DNA from 2 places in the Paenibacillus sp. Aloe-11 genome. Region 2 is predicted to be linked to the other one. Evidence: riboswitches for the same ligand, from Rfam matches in the RefSeq annotation. Region 2 holds a riboswitch; the other holds the start of a gene.
What was found. Region 2 has a riboswitch for glycine ahead of WG8_RS18485 (alanine/glycine:cation symporter family protein). Riboswitches for the same ligand answer to the same signal wherever they lie in the genome.
Positions count from the first base shown of each region.

Region 1: it holds a riboswitch for glycine, as region 2 does, so the genes downstream of both, gcvT (glycine cleavage system aminomethyltransferase GcvT) here and WG8_RS18485 (alanine/glycine:cation symporter family protein) in region 2, are expected to answer to the same signal.

Region 1 is NZ_JH601057.1:96,917-101,741, forward strand. It holds gene WG8_RS17685 (DUF6055 domain-containing protein) at 1-1,956, shown strand, start outside; gene gcvH (glycine cleavage system protein GcvH) at 2,151-2,546, opposite strand; glycine riboswitch at 2,850-3,052, shown strand; glycine riboswitch at 3,053-3,148, shown strand; gene gcvT (glycine cleavage system aminomethyltransferase GcvT) at 3,228-4,328, shown strand; partial or broken gene WG8_RS28715 (glycine dehydrogenase) at 4,454-4,825, shown strand, end outside.
Region 2 is NZ_JH601059.1:64,531-82,660, forward strand. It holds gene mdcD (biotin-independent malonate decarboxylase subunit beta) at 1-194, opposite strand, end outside; gene WG8_RS18460 (malonate decarboxylase subunit delta) at 184-483, opposite strand; gene WG8_RS18465 (triphosphoribosyl-dephospho-CoA synthase) at 512-1,336, opposite strand; gene mdcA (malonate decarboxylase subunit alpha) at 1,341-2,987, opposite strand; gene WG8_RS18475 (ACP S-malonyltransferase) at 2,984-3,898, opposite strand; gene WG8_RS18480 (LysR family transcriptional regulator) at 4,024-4,896, shown strand; gene WG8_RS18485 (alanine/glycine:cation symporter family protein) at 5,042-6,460, opposite strand; glycine riboswitch at 6,619-6,713, opposite strand; gene WG8_RS18490 (glycoside hydrolase family 1 protein) at 6,982-8,439, opposite strand; gene WG8_RS18495 (Gfo/Idh/MocA family protein) at 8,483-9,472, opposite strand; gene WG8_RS18500 (oxidoreductase) at 9,503-10,543, opposite strand; gene WG8_RS18505 (LacI family DNA-binding transcriptional regulator) at 10,729-11,700, shown strand; gene licT (BglG family transcription antiterminator LicT) at 11,931-12,779, shown strand; gene WG8_RS18515 (beta-glucoside-specific PTS transporter subunit IIABC) at 13,009-14,865, shown strand; gene WG8_RS18520 (thioredoxin family protein) at 15,331-15,846, shown strand; gene WG8_RS18525 (sugar phosphate nucleotidyltransferase) at 16,045-17,403, opposite strand; gene WG8_RS18530 (response regulator transcription factor) at 17,556-18,130, shown strand, end outside.

The sequences.
Region 1 (4,825 bases), on a different contig from region 2:
GGTGTTCATAATGATGCGGAAGTGATTTCCAGATCAAATGCCAATGTATACGAATCGGAGCATTTTCAGTTCCTATGGGGCAACGGCGGGGAATCTAAAAAAGTAACCAAGGCTTTCCTGGAGGGAAATGCAAAGATTTTGGAGGATAACTGGGATTTATTCATAAATAAGCTTAAAATGACACCGCCTACCCGTTCGACTCATGAGTGGATACGCGATAATAAAGATTACAAGGTCAACGTGGTCATTCTGGGAACCGGGCTTCATCTCTACGAGGGGGGATGGGCTTTTGCCGGACTTGACTCAGAGGGGTATCCATATTTGATGTGCACTCCGGATGCCATGAGTCCCAGAGTGCAGCCAGGTTTGCCAGTCCCTCATGAATTTGGACATGTAGTACAATTTGCCCAAGGAAACAACAGCTGGAGAGGAAATGATTACCTTGGCCCTTGGAGCGAAGCGGTGGGCAACTGGTTCCGCGAGGAATACACGTCCAGTGATGCTTATAAACAACAGTCAGGTACGGAGGGAGCAACCGACTTTTCCGCTCTATATTTACGCGCAAGCACGTTGACCGCCGTAAATGGGCGGGCATATTACGAAGCCTGGCCGCTCCTGAAATACCTTGAGGAAAATCCAGATGGCTTACCGGGTTACGGATCGGGTTTTGTCGCAAAGCTGCTGCAGTCCGGGAAACCGGAAAACCCAACGGAGTCCATCTATGAGGTGATCCAAAGAATTAATCCTCAAGTAAAGGTGCAAGAGATGATTGGCCGATTTGCCAGCAGAATGGCTACTTTTGATTTCCGTAATCAGAAGCTCTACAAACGCAATGTCGAGAACATGCTCAGGTACGGAGAGCTATATTGGCAGCAGTATTATACGATGATGCTTAAAGTGGATGGAAGTGATAATGTCTATACCATTCCTTCTGAGCGTGCCCCTCAGGCTACCGGCTACAACATCATCCCGCTTGATGCAAAGATTCCTGCAAACGCTTCCTCCACCACAGTACGAGTCAAATTGGATGGCTTGGCTAAAGCAAACGGTGCTGGCTGGCAAGCATATCTTATCGTTGAAAATAAGAATGGAAAAAGCCGGTACAGCCGTTCTTTCGGTAACGGGGAATCCGTCCAGGAAGAAGTCTTTAACGGGGAAAAAGCTTATTTGAGCGTAGCGGCAACCCCTACGTTGGAAAGCATGCAAAAAACCAAAATAGGTATTGGAAGCTGGCAAAGAAAGTTCTCCGAAAAAAATATTCCGTTTGAATCCAAACCGCAATATCCTTATCAAGTCACCTTGGAAAATGCTGAACCGCAAATGCGCAAGGTTGAAGAAAGTACCGGCATCAGGGGGCATGTACACAGAAATGGCGGAGGTTTCGTAGCCGACACCGCTCGGGTCGATGATAGTGTCTATGTGGCTAAGAATGCCAAGGTTCTTGACAGTGCAACCGTGACCGGGAATGTCCGCATTGAAGATTTTGCTGTGGTGCGCGGTGCCGCAAGAGTAAGCGGCTCAGCCAAGATTACAGACTATGCGCTGGTGCGTGGAAGCGCCCAGATCGGCGAATCCGCTACCCTAAGCGGGTATGCGATTGCAGACGGTTCTGCAAAAATAACAGGTCATAGTCATGTAGGGGATCAAGCCGTTGTTACTGAACAAGCAGAAGTTTCGGAATATGGACAGGTGGTTGAAAGCGCTTTAGTTAAGGGGTATTATACGGTGAGCGGTCATGCCATAGTTAAGGGGCTTTCGATTGGTCACGGTGGGGCCAGCAAGCGAGAACATGGAGGAGCCACCGGACAGGCCGTTACTTACGGCGATTTCTTCGATGATATGGGATATACCATAAGTAGCGGTTCCTTTGCAGGCTATGAAAGTTTGGAGGCATCTGTGAAAAATTTCAGGGACGGTTATGCCCGATCAGACGGCAAGGGCGGCTATATGCGCTAAAATGGCCAGTCCGCAGACTAGAGTTTAAACGCCGGATACCGGCATGAACAAAACGAAAAATATGTGATATAAAATGACCTCATCCTCCACTTGACACTTTACTGTGGAATATGAGGTCATTTTTGGCTATTCAACACAGCAACTTACAAATTTCAGATCGAAACGTCATAATTCGACACGATATGACTTTATTATTACCCTTCGGCAGTCAATCTCTCGTACTCATCCGCAGACAATAGCTTGCCCAGAGCTTCCTCCACATCGTTGCTGATCTCGACCTCGATCATCCAGCCTTTTTCATAGGGAGACTCGTTCACCAGCTCAGGCGTAGTTTCCAACGTTTCATTCACCCTTAATATGATTCCCGTCACCGGAGCAAACAAATCGGATACCGTCTTCACCGATTCAATCGTACCAACCTCCGCTCCTTGTTCAATTGCTGCTCCCTCCTCAGGCAACTCCACAAAAACAATGTCACCCAGTTGGTGCTGTGCAAAATCTGTAATACCGATTCGAACCTTTCCATCCTCTATACGCTCAACCCATTCATGCTCCTCCGTATACCAAAGCTGCTGTTTCACTTCGCTCATCCTGCTTCCGCCTCACTTCCAAGGGAATGTAATTGCTTCTGCCCACCTATACTAGACAGGTTAAGATTATGACAACAAGAATACCTATGTCAATAATACTAACAAAAATACTTCATATCACTGTAAAAAGCGTTGTAAACCAAAATATGACAAGGTATAACAAACGCTTACATATCCTTATTTATGTATTAAATGTTTTTTAGATTGATTTTCATGACATTTTTATTGACATTTTGAATGAATTTGCGTATTAATGGGTTATAGCCAATGCTTGTGGAAACACCCCGACAACTGCAAACGCGGATGAACGCGGAGGGAGAGACTGCCAGGATTCGCATAGCTATTATCGCTTGTAAGACAGTGCTGTGAGACAGAGGCACATGCGAATCGGAGCAAGTTTTGTTGCTGGCATAACCCGGTAACAGTATTTGTTTCCAAAGGTAGCGCCGAAGGAGTAAACCTGCACGGCAGGTGAATCTCTCAGGCAAAAGGACCTCTGCCGGACGCATCTCTGGAGAGCATTCGCGATGAAGCGGATCACCCAAGAGGAAACCTGGTACACACCGGGGTAACTTTCAGGTATCAAGGACAGAGCTGAAAAAAGAGTATAGACCGCCGTCTATACGTTTTTTTCGGCCTGTCTTTTTTGTTTAGCCGATAATACCGGATAGGAGTGGAAAAATGACTAACTTGCGCAAAACGCCGCTGTATTCTTCTTACGGGACGCTGCCCGGAGTCCGTTGCATTGACTTTGGAGGCTGGGAGCTCCCTGTGCAGTTTAGCGGCATTCAAAAGGAGCATGAGGCCGTCCGCCAACATGCGGGATTATTCGATGTATCGCATATGGGCGAGTTTTTGGTTGAAGGCAAAGAAGCCCAAGCTTTTCTGCAACAGGTAACGACGAACGATGTCAGCCAGTTGGAACCGGGTCAGGCCCAGTACTCGCTCTTGTGTTACCCTGATGGTGGTGTGGTGGATGACCTGCTTGTGTACTGCAAAGGACCGGAGCGCTACATGCTTGTTGTCAATGCCTCCAACATCGACAAGGATTGGGATTGGCTTATGCGCCACGTGCCTGCATCCGTTCATCTCGAAAATGTGTCGGATGCCATAGCATTGCTGGCGTTGCAAGGCCCGGAAGCAGCGCGTATTATGGCAGCCGTGACAGATACGGATATAACCAATCTGGTCTCCTTCCGATTCCGTGAGAACGTGCAGCTGTTCGGAGTGAAAGCACTCGTCTCCCGCACCGGATATACAGGTGAAGATGGTTTTGAAATGTATATACCTGCAGCGGAAGCAGCGGCTGTATGGGAAGGATTGCTTCGCGCAGGTGAGTCGTATGGTCTGATTCCCGCCGGGCTTGGTGCCCGGGATACGCTGCGCTTTGAGGCACGGCTGCCCTTGTACGGACAAGAGCTATCTGCCACGATTTCACCGCTTGAGGCTGGCTTGGGCTTTTTCGTTAAGCTGGGCAAGGGAGATTTTATCGGCAGAGAAGCGCTGCAGCGCCAGAAGGAGCAAGGTATTCCCCGCAAGCTGATCGGACTGGAATTGCTGGATCGCGGTATCCCGCGCGCCCATTACCCGGTATTCGCGGAAGGACAGCAAATCGGTGAGGTTACAACGGGAACCCAATCGCCAACCTTAAAACGCAATCTGGGTCTGGCCTTGGTGGACAGCCGGTTTAGCGCCCTATCCACACCGCTGGAGGTCGAGATCCGTGGCAAACGCCTGCGCGCCGAGGTGGTAGCAGCGCCTTTTTATAAACGTTCACGCTGATCCTAGACTCTTTTCATTTCTATAAAGCGAACAAGGAGATATGGACTTCTGGATTTTCCAGTTCACGATTATGTATTAGCCAATTTACGACTTTACATTTTGCTTTTCGAAAGGAGCCAGAACCTATGAAGCAGCATCGCTATCTGCCCATGACCGAACAGGACCAAACCGAAATGCTGCGTGTGGTCGGCGTATCGTCCATTGACGATTTATTTAGTGATATTCCAGCAGAAATCCGATATCAGGGCGAGCTGCCCATGTCCTCTCGACTGGACGAAAGAGCCTTAACCCGCCATCTGGCCGAGCTGGCCGGGCATAATGCCAACACAGACACACATGTCAGCTTTCTTGGTGCAGGGATTTATGATCATCATATTCCGTCCGTCATTCAGCACATCACTTCGCGCTCGGAATTTTACACCGCCTACACTCCCTATCAGCCAGAGGTAAGCCAGGGCGAGCTGCAAGCCATATTCGAATTTCAATCGTATATTTGC
Region 2 (18,130 bases):
ATCAAGACTTTCTGCTTTCGTATTTCGCCAAGAGTTAGAATGATTCCATCATCACTCTGAGGAACAATGCCTTGCGGCTCAAGGTGCGGGGATTGGATTTGGTCCAACGGCCCAAGCAACTCCCGGAAAGTCCCCTCGTCCAATAACGCTCTGGCTCTCTCGCGTCCATTCAGCTCTACAAAACTATTCTGCATAGTCAAGCACCTCCAGCACTTGCGTAAATCTAAGCATGACTACCCCCGGAGTGGCTCCGAAGTCATGAACCGTAATATTGGCAGTAATCGGATAACGGTTAAAAAAACGGGTCAGCACATTCTCCCATACTTGTCCAAATCCATCACTGCCTGTTAAAATGCTAACGCTGGTGGTCTGGCCTTCCACAGGCTCTACAATAATCTCCAAATCCCCCGAACCGACAACACCGATATGTGCCGGCTTACGGATGGGCTTTGTTGTTTGATATTGAAACTGTAATTTTTCCATCCTTCAGGAACACCTCCAAGTAAAAGTATCAATCTATGAGAAACAATGTGGCAGCTAGCAGATCGGCACTGCCTCCAGGTGAGAGTTGTCTAACATTGCAATACTCAGACAATCGGTAAAACAGCTTTCTGCCCGACTGGGTTCTAAATCCGTCTGCTGCAAGGAACGCTGCGGACATTCTCTGAATTGCCATCAGATCCGACAACTGACCGCGGTGTAGGATACAGGTATCATCCACACTAGCCATCAAGGCCAATAAAGCTTCTATGCGTGCTTCAACCTCTGTCTTCTCACAAGCCCTGGCACGCAGCAAAGCAGGCAAAGCTTTGTCCCGGATGTGCGGAAAGCCTAGCTTCGCTTCTTCCTCTGCCCCCACGATCGCGTATTTCTTCTTAACCGATTCTCCATTCGTCCGCTGCATCGGGCGGTACCGATCATGGAACGATGCGATTGTTCCTGCAATGCTCATAATCTGATGTGGGTCCCGTTCCATTGGAAAGGCTGCCCGTGCACTGGTTAAAAGACCAAGGGCCCAAATGGCACCCTTATGTGTATTGACACCGTTCGTTGCACGGAGCATCACCTTTTCGCCCTCCCGCCCGATTAGAGCTATCTGCTCGCGCAAAGACTGGTTCACCGGGTGAAGGTATGACACAATGGCTATTTCCCGAAACGTATCCTCCAATGCTCTCGCGGATGCAAGCATCAGATCGATGGACATATCTGTATGAGAGCCATTGTCTCTGGCATCGACAAGTCCAGGCTTGGGCGTAAGCAGAGCCTCTTCCGTCAATGCCTTTACAGCTTTAGCAGCCAGAGAAGTCGCGAAAGCCGAATGTTTCGTCGTGAGCATGGCTTTAAGACCAGCTCCGGAATTTAGCCGGTGGATCATACAATCCGTCTGACCAATCTACGAGATCGTTGACCGTTTGCGCTGCCAGCAGCGAGCGTTTGGCTTGTCTGCGCATGATTCCAAGATCCTCCGGATAGGCCACGATCCCTCTGTCACGCAGCAGGCTTACATCGCTCTCATTACTTTCCATCCCTAAAGGCGTTACGCCCGCAATTGCCGCGAGTGCTTTCTTTCTCTCCTCTATGCTGTCCGTCTTGTAGAGGTATGCGATGCCTTCCTCGGTGAGGACGTGGGTAACATCATCCCCGTAAATCATAACCGGCGTAATGGCAAGGCCGGATTCATCCTTCACCTTGATGGCATCCAGCGAATCCACAAATACCGGCTTTTTGTTGGCACCGTATGTTTCAACCATCTGCACGACTAATTTCCGGCCTTTGGAGAGCTCCGTCGGACGCTCGATCATGTCAAGCCAGGCAGGAGTCGCATGTCGCCGTCCCCGAGGATCATGTCCCATATTCGGCGCTCCTCCAAAACCGGACAGTCTGCCGGAAGTAACGGTAGACGAATTGCCCGCGCAGTCCATTTGTAACGTTGATCCGATAAACATATCTACAGCGAATTGGCCTGCAACCTGACACATCGCGCGGTTGGAGCGCATAGACCCGTCCTTGCCGACAAAGAACACATCTGAACGAGCCGCAATGTATTTCTCCATACCGACCTCGCCTCCAAAGCTGTGAATGCTTTCGACCCAGCCGGATTCAATCGCCGGAATCAAAGTCGGATGCGGATTCAGGGCCCAGTGCTTGGCAATCTTCCCTTTCAGGCCGAGCTGCTCGCCATAGGTCGGCAGCAGAAGCTCAATCGCCGCAGTATTAAAGCCGATGCCGTGATTAAGCGACTGCACCTGATGTTTTCCATAAATGCCCTTGATCGCCATCATGCCCATCAGGATTTGCAGTTCAGTAATATTCTGCGGATCACGGGTAAACAGTGCTTCCAGTGCGTACGGTTTGTTGGCTTGTACAATGACGTCGACCCAGGAGGCTGGAATATCGACTCTCGGCAGCTCATCCACGATTTCATTGACCTGCACGATCACGATCCCATCCTTGAAAGCGGCCGCTTCCACGATCGTCGGAGTTTCTTCCGTATTGTTTCCGGTATACAGATTGCCCTCGCGATCTGATTTGTCTGCCGCTACCAACACCACATCTGGAATAAGGTCAATGAAGAGACGTCCGAACAATTCCAAATACGTATGGATGTCACCGAGCTTAAGCGTCCCGTCATCAATCATTTGCGCAACACGCAGGCTTTGGGAGCCACTGTAGGAGAAGTCCAGCTTCCCGGCGATGCCTTTCTCGAAAATATCCAAATGTTCGGGTCTTGAAATACTGGACATAATCATATGCAGATCATGCACCTTGCCAGGATCGACTTCCAGCAGCTTTTGGGAAAGGAAGGACGCTTGCTTCTGGTTATCTCCTTCCAGGACGACCTTTGCGCCTGGCTCGATTAGCGCCTCCATCAGGTCGACGATTCGGGAGGAGTCGATGTATTTTCCGTCCAGCCACTTTTCCACCTTTCCTAACTTTTCCTGCTTTTTATCACGTTTTTGTGACCAGGATCGCAGTACTTTATTCATTCTTCTTGCTCCTTCCATTTTCTAATCAGATACTGAGTCGCTTCCAGACCGATCTCGCACACGGCGATTTGCCGGGTATCCTTGTGGGCTTGCTTGACAAGTCTGGAAAGCGTATTACCCGGCGGCATCTCGATAAAACAGTTAGCTCCCGATTCGACGCAGACAGCCGCCATATCCATCCACCGGACGGGATATGCTACGTTTAGGGCAAGGTCCTCCGCAATTTTTTCCTTGGCTGTCGTCTTTCTCCCCGTATGATTCACCAAATATGGTATTTGAGCGTCCCGCATGGAAAAAGTGTTCATTTTCAGCAATAGCTTATTGGCTACCTCTGACATCAGCGGGGAGTGTGAAGGAATCGGAACCTTCAGAAGCACTGTCTTAGCGGCCCCAAACTCCTTCGCATGCATAAAAGCTTTATTTATCCCTTCCAATGAACCGGATATGGCGATTTGCTGCTCTGCATTCATATTCGAGAGATAGACAGGCATCGTCTCGCTATGAGAAAGATCCACGGCTTGTTGAACCTCTGCCTTCGTAAGCCCAATAATCACACCCATTCCATAGCCTTCGGGGAAAGCCTCTTCCATCAACCGGGCACGGAGCCATACGATCCGCAGCGCATCCTCGAACGAGAGAACCCCCGCGATGACCGCTGCAGGAAATGCACCAATGGAATGGCCTGCCACGAATTGGGGCCGGATACCCTGCTCGATCAATCGGTAGGCTATTGCCGTCTCCTTAACGAAGAGTGCCGCCTGAATCCAGACGGTTGAGCCCATAGCCACCTCATCGTCGCGTAGTTCAGTTCCGATAACACTTGTTGCCTTTTTCACATACTCGGGTACATCCTGGAGCATTCCAGGAACCTGTGACCCCTGGCCGGGAAATGTAAAAACGATATTCAGAATCTCACCACCTTTAGCGGATTCATCTTCTCTACATTGTCAATTGTAAGAAGTGAGCAAATACCTGTAAAATATATATATTCACATATGATCGATAACCTAATGGTTATAAAGGGGATTACTTCACTATGGATTTTTTGCAGCTTAAGTATTTTCAAGTGACCTCGAAGCATGAACATGTCACACGTGCCGCAAACGAGCTGTATATCTCACAGCCTGCCCTAAGTAAAATGATTAGAAACCTGGAGACGGAATTGGGTGTGCAGCTATTTGACCGCGAAGGAAAACATATCGTACTGAATGAATATGGGAAGAAGTTTCTGAAAAGAGTGAACCAGTCGCTATCAGCGCTAGAGCAAGGCATATCCGAAGTCAAAGAAATGAAGAACGAAAAGGTAGAGGTCATTACGTTATACGTCGCCGTCGGCTCTATGCTATTGCCCGAACTTGTTGGCAAGTTTCGCGATCTCTACCCGCAAATTAGATTTAACCTGACCCAGCACCCTGCGATGATGAAGAAAGGACTGGCATACGATTTTGCGATTACGTCCGAAGAATTGGCGGACAACGAGCATGCCATCCTGCTGGAGGAGGAAATTTTGCTTGGCGTGCCAAAATCTCACCCTCTGAGCGCTCAGGACACCGTATTCCTGAAAGATCTAGAGCATGAGAAGTTTATCAGCCTTACACCTGGTCATTCGCTTAGGAAAACAACGGACCGCTTTTTTGCCCACACCCCTTTTGAACCGAACATCGTCTTTGAAAGTGATGATCCAGCTACGGTAAGAGGGTTGATCCAAACCGGGCTTGGCATCTCCTTTATTCCTTCTATCCTGTGGAAGAACGTCGTAACCGAAGACATCAAGCTGCTTCAAATCAGGGAGCCTCGATGTATGCGCACAATCTATCTGTCCTATCCTCCCGGGGAGCTGCACACCGATATAGAGAAATCGTTTTTCGAATTCATCATTATATTTTTCCAGAATATTGCTCAGCGTTGACGATTTAGATACCACTGGCTGACTACGGCATTAATGATGAGCAATTGGCTCTTTTGCGTGCATCACTGTAACATTCAAAAAGAGAGTGTCTTCAAGCCTGTGATGGCTGAAGACACTCCCTTTTGAATGTTATGACTTTCCATTTTTATGAATTGACTGTCTGTCCTTTTTCTTCTACCTGGATAGCTGCGCCTACACTGGCACCTGCAAGAATCCCCTTTTGCTTATTAGAATACAAGGAATCCATATAGGTTCGGGTTTCTGCGACTACGATGCCTGACAAGCCGAGCAGTGCAATCAGGTTGGGAAAGGCCATCATTGCGTTAAAGATATCTGCCAGCAGCCAGATGGCATCCAGCTTGATGAACGCGCCTCCGGCAACCAGGGCAATGAACAGATATCGGTATGGCTTAATCCACTTGACGCCAAGCAAATATTCAACACAGCGTTCCCCGTAGTAATTCCAGCCGAGCATGGTCGTGAACGCGAACATAATCAGAATGATCGTGAGCAGCTCTGCGCCAAGCGGGAACGCGCTGGAGAAGGCTTGCTGAGTCATCAGGCCCGCATCAGTAGGTCCGCTCCACACACCGCTTACCAACAGTGTCAGCCCGGTCATTAGACAAATAACCATGGTGTCAATAAACACGCCTGTCATGGAGATCAGCCCTTGCTCCGCAGGCCATTTGGTTTTGGCGGCTGCGGCTGCAATCGGTGCGCTTCCCAGTCCGGCCTCATTGGCAAAAATACCTCTGGCTACCCCGCTGCGCATCGCCAGCATAATGGTAGCCCCGGCAAAGCCACCCGTCGCAGACGTAGTCGAAAACGCGGAGTGCAGCACAAGTGCGATTGCGGCCGGAAGCTGGTCCGCAAACCGAATCAGTACGATGATACAAATCAGCACGTATAAGCCTGTTTTAAAAGGAACGACCTTGGTTGATACCTTGGCAATGCTTTTGAGTCCTCCAATGGTAACCAGTGCTGTAAGGGTAGCAATTATCAACGCCGTTACAATCGGCGGAACGCCAAAGCTGTTTTCGGTCGAAGACACAATGGCTTTGACCTGCGGGAACGTTCCAATGCCGAACAGCGCCACCAGCATGCCCGAAAAGGCAAACAGCATCGCCAGCGGTTTAAAGCGGCGTCCCAGACCATTTTCAATATAATACATCGGGCCACCGGAAAACTGTCCATTCCGATCCTTCACCCGGTATTTTACCGCAAGCACACCTTCCGCATATTTCGTCGCCATCCCGAAAAAGGCAGCCACGACCATCCAGAACAAGGCACCCGGCCCGCCCAGCTTAATCGCCGTCGCTACGCCGACAATACTTCCTGTGCCAACTGTAGCCGCCAACGCCGTGCTCAGGGCCGCAAAGCTGCTTACATCTCCGCTGCCTTCATTTGGGGCCTTGCCGATCAGCTTGATCGCCAAAGGCAGGCGAAATACCTGCAGCATTTTTAAACGTATGGTCAGCCACAATCCCGTTCCCATCACGAGAATGATAAGCGGCGCTCCCCATATCCAACTGCTAATCGTTTCTAACACATGTACCAAATTCATTTCAACCCGCTCCTCCAGCATATTAAAAAACAAAAAAGAGTCAAATCAGCTGATTCGACTCCTGGAGAGGTTAAAGGCACGAAAAAATACAACCCTTTTGCGCAGGTTGCTGCCACTACATAGCTTATAAAAAAATAGGGCATCCCCTGTCACAGGTTATTCGCGTCTCTGTCCTTTTGCCTGAGAGTTTAAGCAGATGTTCTCTGCCGTGCACCTTCGGCGCCCAATTAAGGGTCTCTCCAGAGTTCTGTCCGTTTACGGTCCCGCTTGCTGTAATCAGCCAAGCACCTGAGAGTTTTGCCCCTTCGGTCGGAACCTTCGTTCCATCTCCCGCAAACATCAACCAGACATATGAAATTGTTTTTTATTATACAGAAAGCTTTCAGTTTATTACAAGTGAAAAATTTGTGAAGCCCTCTGAGATACAGTCATCCGTCTGCACAAAAAAACGGGCACAGCATAGCGCATCCTTACGATGTACTCTGTTGCACCCGTCCAAGAAGATATGAAGTTACACAAAATTACAGCTCTTCACCATTCGTTGCAATTACATTTTTGTACCAGTTAAAGGAGTCTTTTTTGGAGCGTTTGAGTGTTCCATTACCGTCATCATCCAGATCGACATAAATAAATCCGTAGCGCTTGGACATCTCAGAAGTAGACATACTTACAAGGTCGATAGGCCCCCAGCTCGTATAACCGATCAGATCAACACCGTCGGCAATCGCTTCCTTCATTTGGGCAATATGCTGACGCAAGTAATCAATGCGATAGGTGTCATGCACAGAACCGTCTTCTTCCACCTTATCATACGCACCCAAGCCATTTTCCACGATGAACAGCGGCTTTTGATAGCGGTCATAAAACGTATTCAGCGTAACACGCAGCCCGATCGGATCGATTTGCCATCCCCAGTCGGAGGACTGCAGATACGGATTTTTCACGCCGCCAATCAGGTTGCCTGCTGCTTTCTCGCCTTCCGGGCCCGCAGATACGGTCAAAGTCATGTAATAGCTGAAGGAGATAAAATCGACCGTGTTATTTTTCAAAATTTCAGCATCGCCGGGTTCTGTTTGCAGAACAATATTATTTTCTTCAAAATAACGGTTCATGTAGTTGGAATATTCCCCACGGGCATGTACGTCCGTAAAGAACAGGTTCATCTGATTTTCATGCTGGGCTTTCAGTATATCCTCAGGGTTACACGTATGTGGATAGCTTTCTATACGGGCCAGCATACAGCCGATTTGAGCGCCCGGGATGATCTCATGTCCCCGTTTGGTCGCCAGTGCGCTTGCTACAAATTGATGATGCAATGCTTGATATATCGCTTGCTGTTTGTTTTCTACACGGTCAATCACCACACCGCCGCCTGTGAACGGACTCATAGTCATTACATTGATTTCATTAAAGGTCAGCCAGTATTTTACTTTATCCTTATAGCGTGTAAATACCGTTTCGGCATAATTCACGTAATGCTGTATGACTTCGCGTCCCAGCCAGCCATTATACTTTTGCGTCAGACCTAGCGGTGTTTCATAATGTGACAATGTCACCAAAGGCTCAATATCATACTTGCGCAGCTCATCAAATACATTGTCGTAAAATTGCAATCCTGCTTCATTCGGCTCGGCATCATAACCATTCGGGAAAATCCGCGACCAGTGGATGGACATGCGAAATACCTTAAAGCCCATTTCTGCAAACAAGGCGATATCTTCTTTATAGTGGTGGTAGAAGTCCACCCCTTCACGCTTTGGAAAACGGGCGTTTACTTTACCTGCCAGGATGTCTTCCAGACGTTCGGACGAAATCTCGATAGCATGATCGTTCTTGCGTTCTGCTTTGGGGACATAGGCAATCATATCTGCACTGGACAATCCCTTTCCATCTACGTCAAAAGCTCCTTCCAATTGGTTGGCCGCAGTTGCCCCGCCCCACAGGAAGTTTTTTGGAAAGCCTTTTTGCGTTTTCGCCATCGTCTAAAAACCTCTCTTCTTATATATTCAAACTTCTTTTACACTATTTCTGCTCATCCTCGAAATAAATACCATTTTGATGACGCAGCTCATTGCTGATTTTCTGAACCTCGATGCTCAATGACTTTAACTCGTCATAACGAGCCTGATCCTGTTCGGTGATGATCCGGTAAAATTCCCGCGCCTCGTGAAACATGAAATGATGAGTTTCCGGGGTGCTTACCGTATCCGTTACCTTGGTGCGAACGTCCAGTACAGACACCTCCGTAATACCGGAGACACCGCTGGAGATGAGAGTCGCCTGATCGCCGTAGATTTCCACACGGTTGGTGGTCACCGCATTTTTCCCCAGTTGAATCACCAGTGTAAAATCAGGATACGACAATAGGATCGGACCACCTAAGTCCACACCATTCTCATGCTTTTTGGCACGGTACACACCTGATGTCGGTGCTCCGAGCAAATCAATGGCAAAATAGAGCGAATAAACCCCCAAATCCAACAATGCTCCCCCGCCGTAAGACAAGGAAAAAATATTGGGAACATCTCCTGACAGCAATTGATCGTACCGGGAGGAAAATTGCATGGAATACAAGGAGCCTCCCTGGATGCTGCCCACACGCTTCACGTTGTCCTTCAGCCGCAAAAAGTTTGGCTCATGAATATGACGGACTGCTTCCAGCAAGTAACAGCCATTCTGGTCAGCCAGTTCGTACGCATCCCGCAATTCTTGCTCGGTCAGGCTGATTGGTTTTTCAACAATCGCATGCTTGCCATGCTCCAGAAACAGACGGGCCTGCGATATATGCAAGGAATTTGGCGTAGCGATATAAATGGCATCAATATCGGATTTAGCCATCTCTTCCAGACTGTCATACAACGTAATATTATCAAGCTGGCATGCTGCTGCAAACGCTTCACCCTTGTCCCGATTACGGACAAACAGGGCTGTAATCTCCCATTCTCCAGCTTCTTTTACGGCTTTAACCCACTCCTGGCTGATCCAGCCAGTTCCAATCATTCCAAGCTTCATAGGTTGTAACTTCCTTTCCTGATGGTAGGTCTATCGCCGGAAATCAACGATGGACGGGGAAGGCTGCTTAAAGCCGCTTTCCAAAATCTCTATCGTAAGCAAAATATCCTCGTCCGGAACCAGCTTGGGTGTACCGTGCACGATAGACTCATACAGCGAGTCGTACAGTCGTCCATAATCTCCTGTCGGCGTAGGCAATAATTCTTCGACAGCTTCACTGCTGCCAGAAGGTACGTATTTAAGCTTGCCGTAGGAGGCTGGATCGTCCAGACCAAAACCCTCGGCATCCGGGGTTTTGCCTGCTTTCAGCCAGGCTTCCTGCTGGTCATCTCCCCATTTGACAAAGCTGCCTTTTGTACCATGTATGGTGAACTGCGGATATGGCAGGCACACAACAAGAGAGGTTTTAACAATGACTTTTTTATCTGGATAATATAAAACAGTTTCACTATAATCGTCGGCACCTTGAGCGGCGCGAACAGACTTGATGTCATATCCGATCTGCTCCGGTCTGCCAAATAAGGCAATGAGTCTGTCCAGCGTATGTACGCCGAGTCCGTAGAACATTCCATTGACTGGATTGCCGCCAGGCACACTGGCATCAGGACGGAAATAATCGTAGTGGGATTCAATCTCCACAATATCTCCCAATTTATCGGAATAGAGCGCTTCCTTGAAAGCAAGATAATCGCTGTCAAATCTGCGATTTTGATAAGGCATGACAATCAGGTTCTTTTCCTTGGCCAATTCGATCAGTTCACGCGCCTGTTCAAGACTTTCACAAAAAGGCTTTTCCACCAGCACATGCTTGCCGTGTGATAATGCCAATTTGGCGTATTCATAATGTGTGGCAGATGGTGTACATACGACGACAAGCGATATTTCCGGGTCATTGAGAACATCCATGATTTGATCCGAAAAACGTATATCCGGGTAGGCTGTCTTCATCTCCTCCCGCACCTGGCGTGTATACACTCTCGATACTTGAAAGGTGTCCCTGAGTCGGACATAGGGCAGATGATATCGGGTTGTACTTTTGCCAAATCCCAAATAAGCAACTTGAATCGTCATTTTGCAAATCCCCCGTTTCCTAAAGGCTCCGCTTTCGATTTTGCAAGAACAACCGTATAATGAGGACCATTCTCTTTGAAATACACTTAAAGATGCTTTAAAATAGACGTAATGCCCTCATTAGCATACTAATCTTTGTAACGCGTTTCATGTCAAGTATTTTTTCTTATGTGAGGAGAAGCATCATGTCGAATCTTGATCAAATTGCCAAACTGGCGGGCTTTTCCAAAGCTACAGTATCCAGAGTGTTAAACCAGTCACCTCATGTCAGTCACGAAACTAGAACAAAAATTTTGAAAATCATGCAAGAGATGGATTACGTCCCCAATCGGAATGCCATTTCCTTATCCAAGGGTCAAACGCTACAAATTGGCATTATTACTTCAACCATTAATGAGATTGTTCTGGCCTTTCTGGATAGCTTTGTAGAAATTGCGGGCCAGTACAGCTTTCAAACCATCATTTATACCTCTGGAGAAGATAAAAAGAAAGAGCTTCAGGCCTTTGAGGATTTGAAAAGAAAAAGAGTCGATGCGCTGGTCATCATTTCCTGTGTGAATGATACCGATTTGTTAAGCACCTACTGCAAATATGGCCCGATCGTGTCATGGCAACGGATGGAGCATACCGATATTCACTCCGTCGCTATGGATCAGTATGAAGGATACATGCTGGCGCTACAGCATCTGATTCAAAAAGGCTATACTCGAATAGCCAATGCCTTTGGCCGCCCGAGCAGCATCAATACCCAAAGCAGACAACGAGCCTATGAGCATATCATGAGTGAGCATAACCTCCCTATTTTGCAACATTGGAATCATTCCTCCATCTATAATATCCGTGACGGCGAACAGGTCGTTCGTGATTTGCTGCAACGTCGGGATGAGTTCCCAGAGGCTATTTTGTGTGCTAACGATTATGTGGCAGTTGGCATTCTCTGTGAAGCACGCAGACAGTCGCTTAGTGTTCCTGAAGATCTGGCAATTATTGGGTTTGATAACACTGAGCTGGCGCATACGATGGGAATTACAACCGTTCAAAATCCCATTATGGGTCAGGCGCAAAATGCCTTTTTTATGCTATCGCCTCAGTTAATCGGCCGCCAAATGGAGCTTCATTCGCTGGAATACAGCCTGATTGAACGTACAACTACATAGGTAACGTTACTTGTAAATTAGGCAAAACGACCTTGATGTGAAATATTTTTTGTCGAAAGAGAATAAAATATGTTGAAATCGCTTTTTTTTGTGCTACAATAGCACTATATCGAAGGATTGTGACCGGTGATGCGGGCAATGCCTGAGTTCAATTGAGTGCTATTGCTAACAATAGTATTGAATTGTGCTTGGGCATTTTTTATTGGTAAAGGATGGAAGGGGGAACTTCAATGATTATTGAGAAGGTGCTCAATAACAACGTCCTGTTGACTAAAAATGATAAAGGCAAAGAGGTCATCGTGATGGGAAGAGGCATTTCCTTCAAAAAGGTGGCTGGCGACCACGTCGATGATGATAAAATAGATAAGATTTTCATGTTAAATGAAAACGAGTTCACGGCCAAACTTACCGAGCTGCTAAACGATATTCCCGTATCTCATCTGGAGGTCGTGAATGAAATCGTAAAGCATGCAGCGGAAGTGCTGGATACGGAATTAAGCGACAATATTTATTTGACGCTGACTGATCATATTCATTTTGCCGTACAACGGCAGGAAAAAGGACTGGCGCTCCAAAACGCGATGCTGTATGAAATCAAACGCTTCTACAAAAAAGAATTTGCAGTTGGGCTGGACGCGCTGCAAAAAATCGAAAATACGCTTGGAGTCAAGCTGGGCGAAGATGAAGCGGGATTTATCGCATTGCATATGGTGAATGCACGGATCGACGGTAACGAAATGAAGTCTACACTGAAAATGACCGAGATCGTTCAGCATATATTGAACATTATCACGTACCATTACGGCATTGTGCTGGATGAGTCTTCTTTTAGCTACTCCAGATTTTTGACACACCTGCAATATTTTGCGATGCGGGTCATCCGCAAGGAGGTCATTCACAGTGGCGAGGAATTTTTGTACAACCAGGTGAAGCAGACGTATACCGAAGCCTTTGCCTGTGCCCAAAAGATCAATGAGTACCTGGAAAAAACATACGATCAATATTTAAGCAAGGATGAATATGTATATTTGACCATTCATATTCATCGTGTGACGGAACGAAATAATATAACAGACTAAAAACTTCATACCTTCATCGTTCATGGATTGTGACTGGTAAGGCAGGCAAAACCTAAACTGATGGTGAAATCAACGTTCCTCTATAAGAGAGGGTGCGTTTGTTTTCACCACGAGTTTAGGTTTTTCTTGTTTACAAGGTTAAAAGGATGCACGCCGGCGCATCTTAGCAACATGAGGTAAACAGAAAGTCCTATCCATAGCAAAGAATAACCCATAAGGAGTTCTGAACATGAGCGATAAAGAGCTATCTAAAGAAATAGTGACCCTCGTTGGTGGCGAAGAGAATGTCAATTCGGTATTCCATTGTGCTACACGCTTGAGATTTAAGCTAAAAGATCGTACCAAAGCGGATAAAGCTGCACTGGAAGCAACGCCAGGTGTTATTACGGTAGTGGAAAGCAGCGGTCAATTCCAGGTTGTTATCGGCAACAATGTAGGTCAAGTATTTGAACACATGATGGCAGAAACCAATTTGCAGGATGCGGAAAATCCAAATGCGAAAAAGGAAGAATCTTCCGAAAAAACGAATTTTCTCGGTAAAGCGGTTGATATCATTTCCAGCATTTTCTCTCCTCTCTTGGGCGCTCTTGCCGGAGCAGGTTTGCTCAAAGGGATTCTGGCATTAATTCTGTCACTCCATTGGATTAATGATAAAAGCGGTACGTATCTGATCCTAAACGCAGCTTCGGACAGCGTATTTTATTTCTTGCCCGTATTTCTAGCTATTACATCGTCCCGTAAATTTAAAACAAATGCCTTTGTATCGGTCGCAGTTGCCGGAGCACTCGTCTATCCGGCTGTTATTACAGCGGTGGACAATCCGGCCAAACTGGCTTTTCTCGGCATTCCAATCATTCTGATTAAATACAGCTCCAGCGTCATTCCCATTATTCTGGCGGTGTGGGTGCAATCTTATGTGGAACGCTGGTTTAATTCCTTTGTTCATCAATCGGTTAAAAACATCATCGTACCGATGCTTTCACTGTTGGTCGTTGTTCCATTGACGTTTTTGGCCTTTGGTCCCGTAGGGAACCTGGTCAGCCAAGGCTTGGCAAGCGGTTTTACATGGGTATACAATTTAAGCCCATTGATCGCTGGTGCGGTTGCCGGGGCGTTCTGGCAAGTATTTGTTATTTTCGGTGTGCATTGGGGCTTCGTTCCTATTATGCTGTCTAATATTTCAACATTGGGTTATGATACGATGCTTCCGATGCTTACAGCAGCCGTACTTTCTCAAGCTGGTGCAACATTGGGGGTATTCCTGAAATCCCGCAACACGCAAATGAAGGCTTTGGCAGGCTCCTCCACGCTGGCGGCTGTTTTTGGGATTACAGAACCAACCATTTATGGCGTAACATTGAAATTGAAAAAGCCATTTATCTATGCTTGTATTTCCGGCGGTATTGGGGGGGCTATTATCGCTTCTGGCGGAGCGACTGCAAAATCCTTCTCCCTGCCTAGTTTGCTGGCTTTGCCTACTTATTTTGGAACTGGTTTCTTGTGGCTTGTCATCGGCTTGCTCGTTGCCTTTGGGCTTGCAGCCTTGCTGGTTATGATCTTGGGCTTTGATGATCCAAAAGAAGAAACAGCCAAGACAGCAACAGCACCAGAGAAAAAAGAAGCTGCAATCGAGAAGGAAATTATCGTAAGTCCTTTGCAAGGTAAAGTATTGCCTTTGGATCAATCCTCTGATGTTGCTTTTGCCTCAGGGGCCATGGGGAAAGGAATTCTGATTGACCCGACAGAAGGTGTACTGACATCTCCTGTAAACGGAACGATTACGACGGTATTCCCAACCGGACATGCTATCGGTATTACATCCAATGACGGAGCAGAAATTTTGATCCATGTGGGTGTCAATACAGTGAAGCTGAAAGGGCAATTTTTTGACAAGCGCGTAAAAGAAGGCGATGTGGTGAAGCAAGGACAGCTGCTGCTGGAATTTGATATCGAGCAAATTAAAGCTGCGGGCTATCCAACAGCTACACCAGTTATTGTAACCAATTCTGCACAATATCTGGATGTACTGACCACGATGGAATCTGAAGTAAAACGCGAAGATTACTTGTTGACTGTGGTAGTCTAACAAAAGGGGTTGTACCCTAAGTGGAATTTTCTACGAAATAGACGCTCCTTGTTATTTTAAAAATCATAACAAGACTGCAAAACAGCGATTCTCTGGTTGGAGAATCGCTGTTTTTCGTTTTTGATTTAGAAGGAATGTACAGAACTTTTTCCGCTTAAAGCAGCGGAGAGGACGGAACGATTGTGGAAAAGCGTTAGCGTTCGCCTTTGTACCCGGATTTTCACCGCTAAGGGGAATAGAAAAATCCGGGTACAACAGCGATTGGAACAACGGTCAGTTCGCGGAGCGTTCACCTCCAGTTCCCAGGTCGATCCTACTAAAAAAACGAGAGCTGCCCCAAACAGCCATTTTTTTTGCTTTTGCGACATAATCCCTTTTTTTCTTACATAGTGAGACAAGTGTTACAGTCAAAAATGGAAATATCATTTATACTATGCGTTAGATTGTAAAAAAAGGAGGATTTCTGTGAAAAAAGCATATATCGCCGGATTAAGTGTCATTGTATTGCTTCTTATTGCTATTGCGATTTCTGCCGTATTCAAATTTCAGGGCCTGGAGCAAGTGATTCAACAGAAAGACAAAGAGATTCAAGCGAGCAAAAGCAATTATCCCGAAATATATGACTATTTGAATGCGGTTACTATGGATGGTTTCAAGAAACTGATCCAGCAGGATCAAAGTGTGTTCATCTATGTCGGCAGACCCAGCTGCGGTGACTGCAACCGCTTTGAGCCGAAATTTAATAAAATGATCGAGGAATACAATCTGGGCTCGAAAATTACATTTTTGAACGTTCATAAAATTCATAAGGACAAACCCCAATGGAATAAATTCAAAGCGGATTACAACGTTAAATACACTCCTACGATTGCAGAATTCAGACAGGGCAAGCTGGTTGATAAAATAGAATGGACACCTGAAAGAGACCTCAGTACGGATGCCGTAAAAGAGTGGCTGATTTCCAAAAAGCTTATTCAATAAGCCTCGTGCTTCGTTACGCATTACGATATACGAACAAGCTGTTCATGCAAAAAAAGGTATTCACGCGCCTAGCGCATGGATACCTTTTTCTGGGGAAAGCATACAAATCATCCACTCACAAAAAATAGGTCCTGGCCCCTCCTGTACTCCCCTCTCATACCTCGTTCATCTACATCCAAGTCTTATATTGTAAGCACTCTATAGGGAATGAGTGTCCAGCGGGTCGGGAAATTCATATCGGCTAATATCCGTTTCTGATACGATATGCCCGATTTGTGACTCGATAAATTCCAGATCTCCCTCTATTGCGCCTATAAAATGCTTCGCACCGGGCTCTACGACGATAACCTCACCAGGGCTGACTGTCTGTGTCACGCCATTGATACACACGCTTCCGGTGCCTGAGACGATGGTCCAAACTTCTTTACGGAACTGATGCTCATGATAGCTGATAAATCTTCCAGCCGAAATAACGACTCGTTTGGTCACTGTCTGCAAACCACTTGCTGACTGTTGATGGGATAACACGGTTTGCTTTCCCCAGAAGCGCTCTTCAAAGCGCGGACCGATTTCAATTTCGGCCACCATATCCTTAATGCCTGTAGAAGATTGTCGATCCGTAACCAACACGCCATCCGGCCCGGCAACGACGATAATGCCCGGAACATTCCAGATGCTGACCGGAATCTCCAGTTCATTGATAATATGCGAGTCATGTGAAGCTTCTGAAATATAGCCGGGGCCGCTCAGCTCTGAGCTCATTTCCCGCACCAACGAATCCCAGGTTCCCAAATCCCTCCACTCTCCATGGTACGGAAGCACGGAGAGCTTGCGTGTATGTTCTACTACCGCAATATCAAAGCTGGTTTTGGGCAAGTCTGCATAATTTGTCGAAAGAGATTTATAGTCTGCTGGCAAACCCTTTTGCTCAAGTATATCCAACAAAAAACCTAGCCTGAAAGCAAACACCCCGCAATTCCATAAAGCTCCTTCACGGATCAACGCTTCCGAACGGATGAGATCAGGCTTTTCTACAAATGAGCTAACTCTATAAAATGGCTGGTCAAACGAAGGGGATGACGAAGGCACAATGTACCCGTATTTATCTGAGGGCTCGGTCGGAGCCGCTCCCATCAGTGCGATATCACTCCCCGACTGCTCTAAGATAGAAGGAAGTCTGCGCAGATGCTCAAAAAATTCATCTCCCGCATATCCGTCCACCGGCATGACGCCTACGATTTCATCGCGTGAGGCACCTGCAACGTCATGCAAGTAGGCTGTAGCCAGTGAAATGGCCGGGAAGGTATCCCTCTGAGTCGGTTCCTCTATGACCACTGCATCTTCGCCAATTTGCCCCCGAATCAGCTCGGCCTGAGTCCCACTTGTTGAAAAATAGGCCTCATCAGCCAAATTCGCTTCATCTAACTGCCGCCATATTCGTTGCAGCATGCTTTCGGGCCGTTCGTCATGACGCAGAATGGAAAGAAACTGCTTGGGACGGTTCACATTGGATAAGGGCCAAAGACGTTTACCCGAACCCCCGGATAATAAGATCATTCGCAAAGACGCAACCTTCTTTCTCTAAATTAAATTTTTTTCTTCTAATTAAGACTGTTCGTTTTTCGCATTTCTGCCGAATACATAAGTATGTATTATTGTGAAAAATACATACTTATGCAACGCTATTGTCTATACAGGAGATGTGAGTTATGCCCATAAAAATATTTATCATTGAAGATCAAAAAAGTTTGGCAGATATGATTGCTTTACATCTTCAGGAGGAAGGTTATCTCACCGAGATTATCTATGATTGTAAACTTGCCATTCCTACACTTATGCGTTTTAAGCCTGATATCATTGTGACCGATCTGATGTTTTCCGGTAAGGTCGAATGTGGACTGATCGGCCAAATCCGTCAATTTACAACGGTTCCTATGCTAGTCATCTCTAATAACACCTTGTTGAATATTAGGATAAAGGCTCTGGATGACGGAGCGGATGACTTTTTATGCCAGCCCTTCAGTCTGAGAGAGTTGAATGCCCGCATCAAAGCCCTGCTGCGCCGCAGTGGCAGCAACATGCCCACTGAAGCGCAAACGGTAACCCCAAAGATTAAAAAGGTAAGAGTTTGGGTGAATGATTACCGTCATAGCCTGTTAGTCGATGACCAGGAAATTGAAGTTACTCAAATCGAATTTTCCATTATAAAAGAGATGTCCTCCAATCCAGGAAAAGTCTTTACCCGCAGCGAGCTGATGGATCGGATCAAAGGCGGAGATGGCGC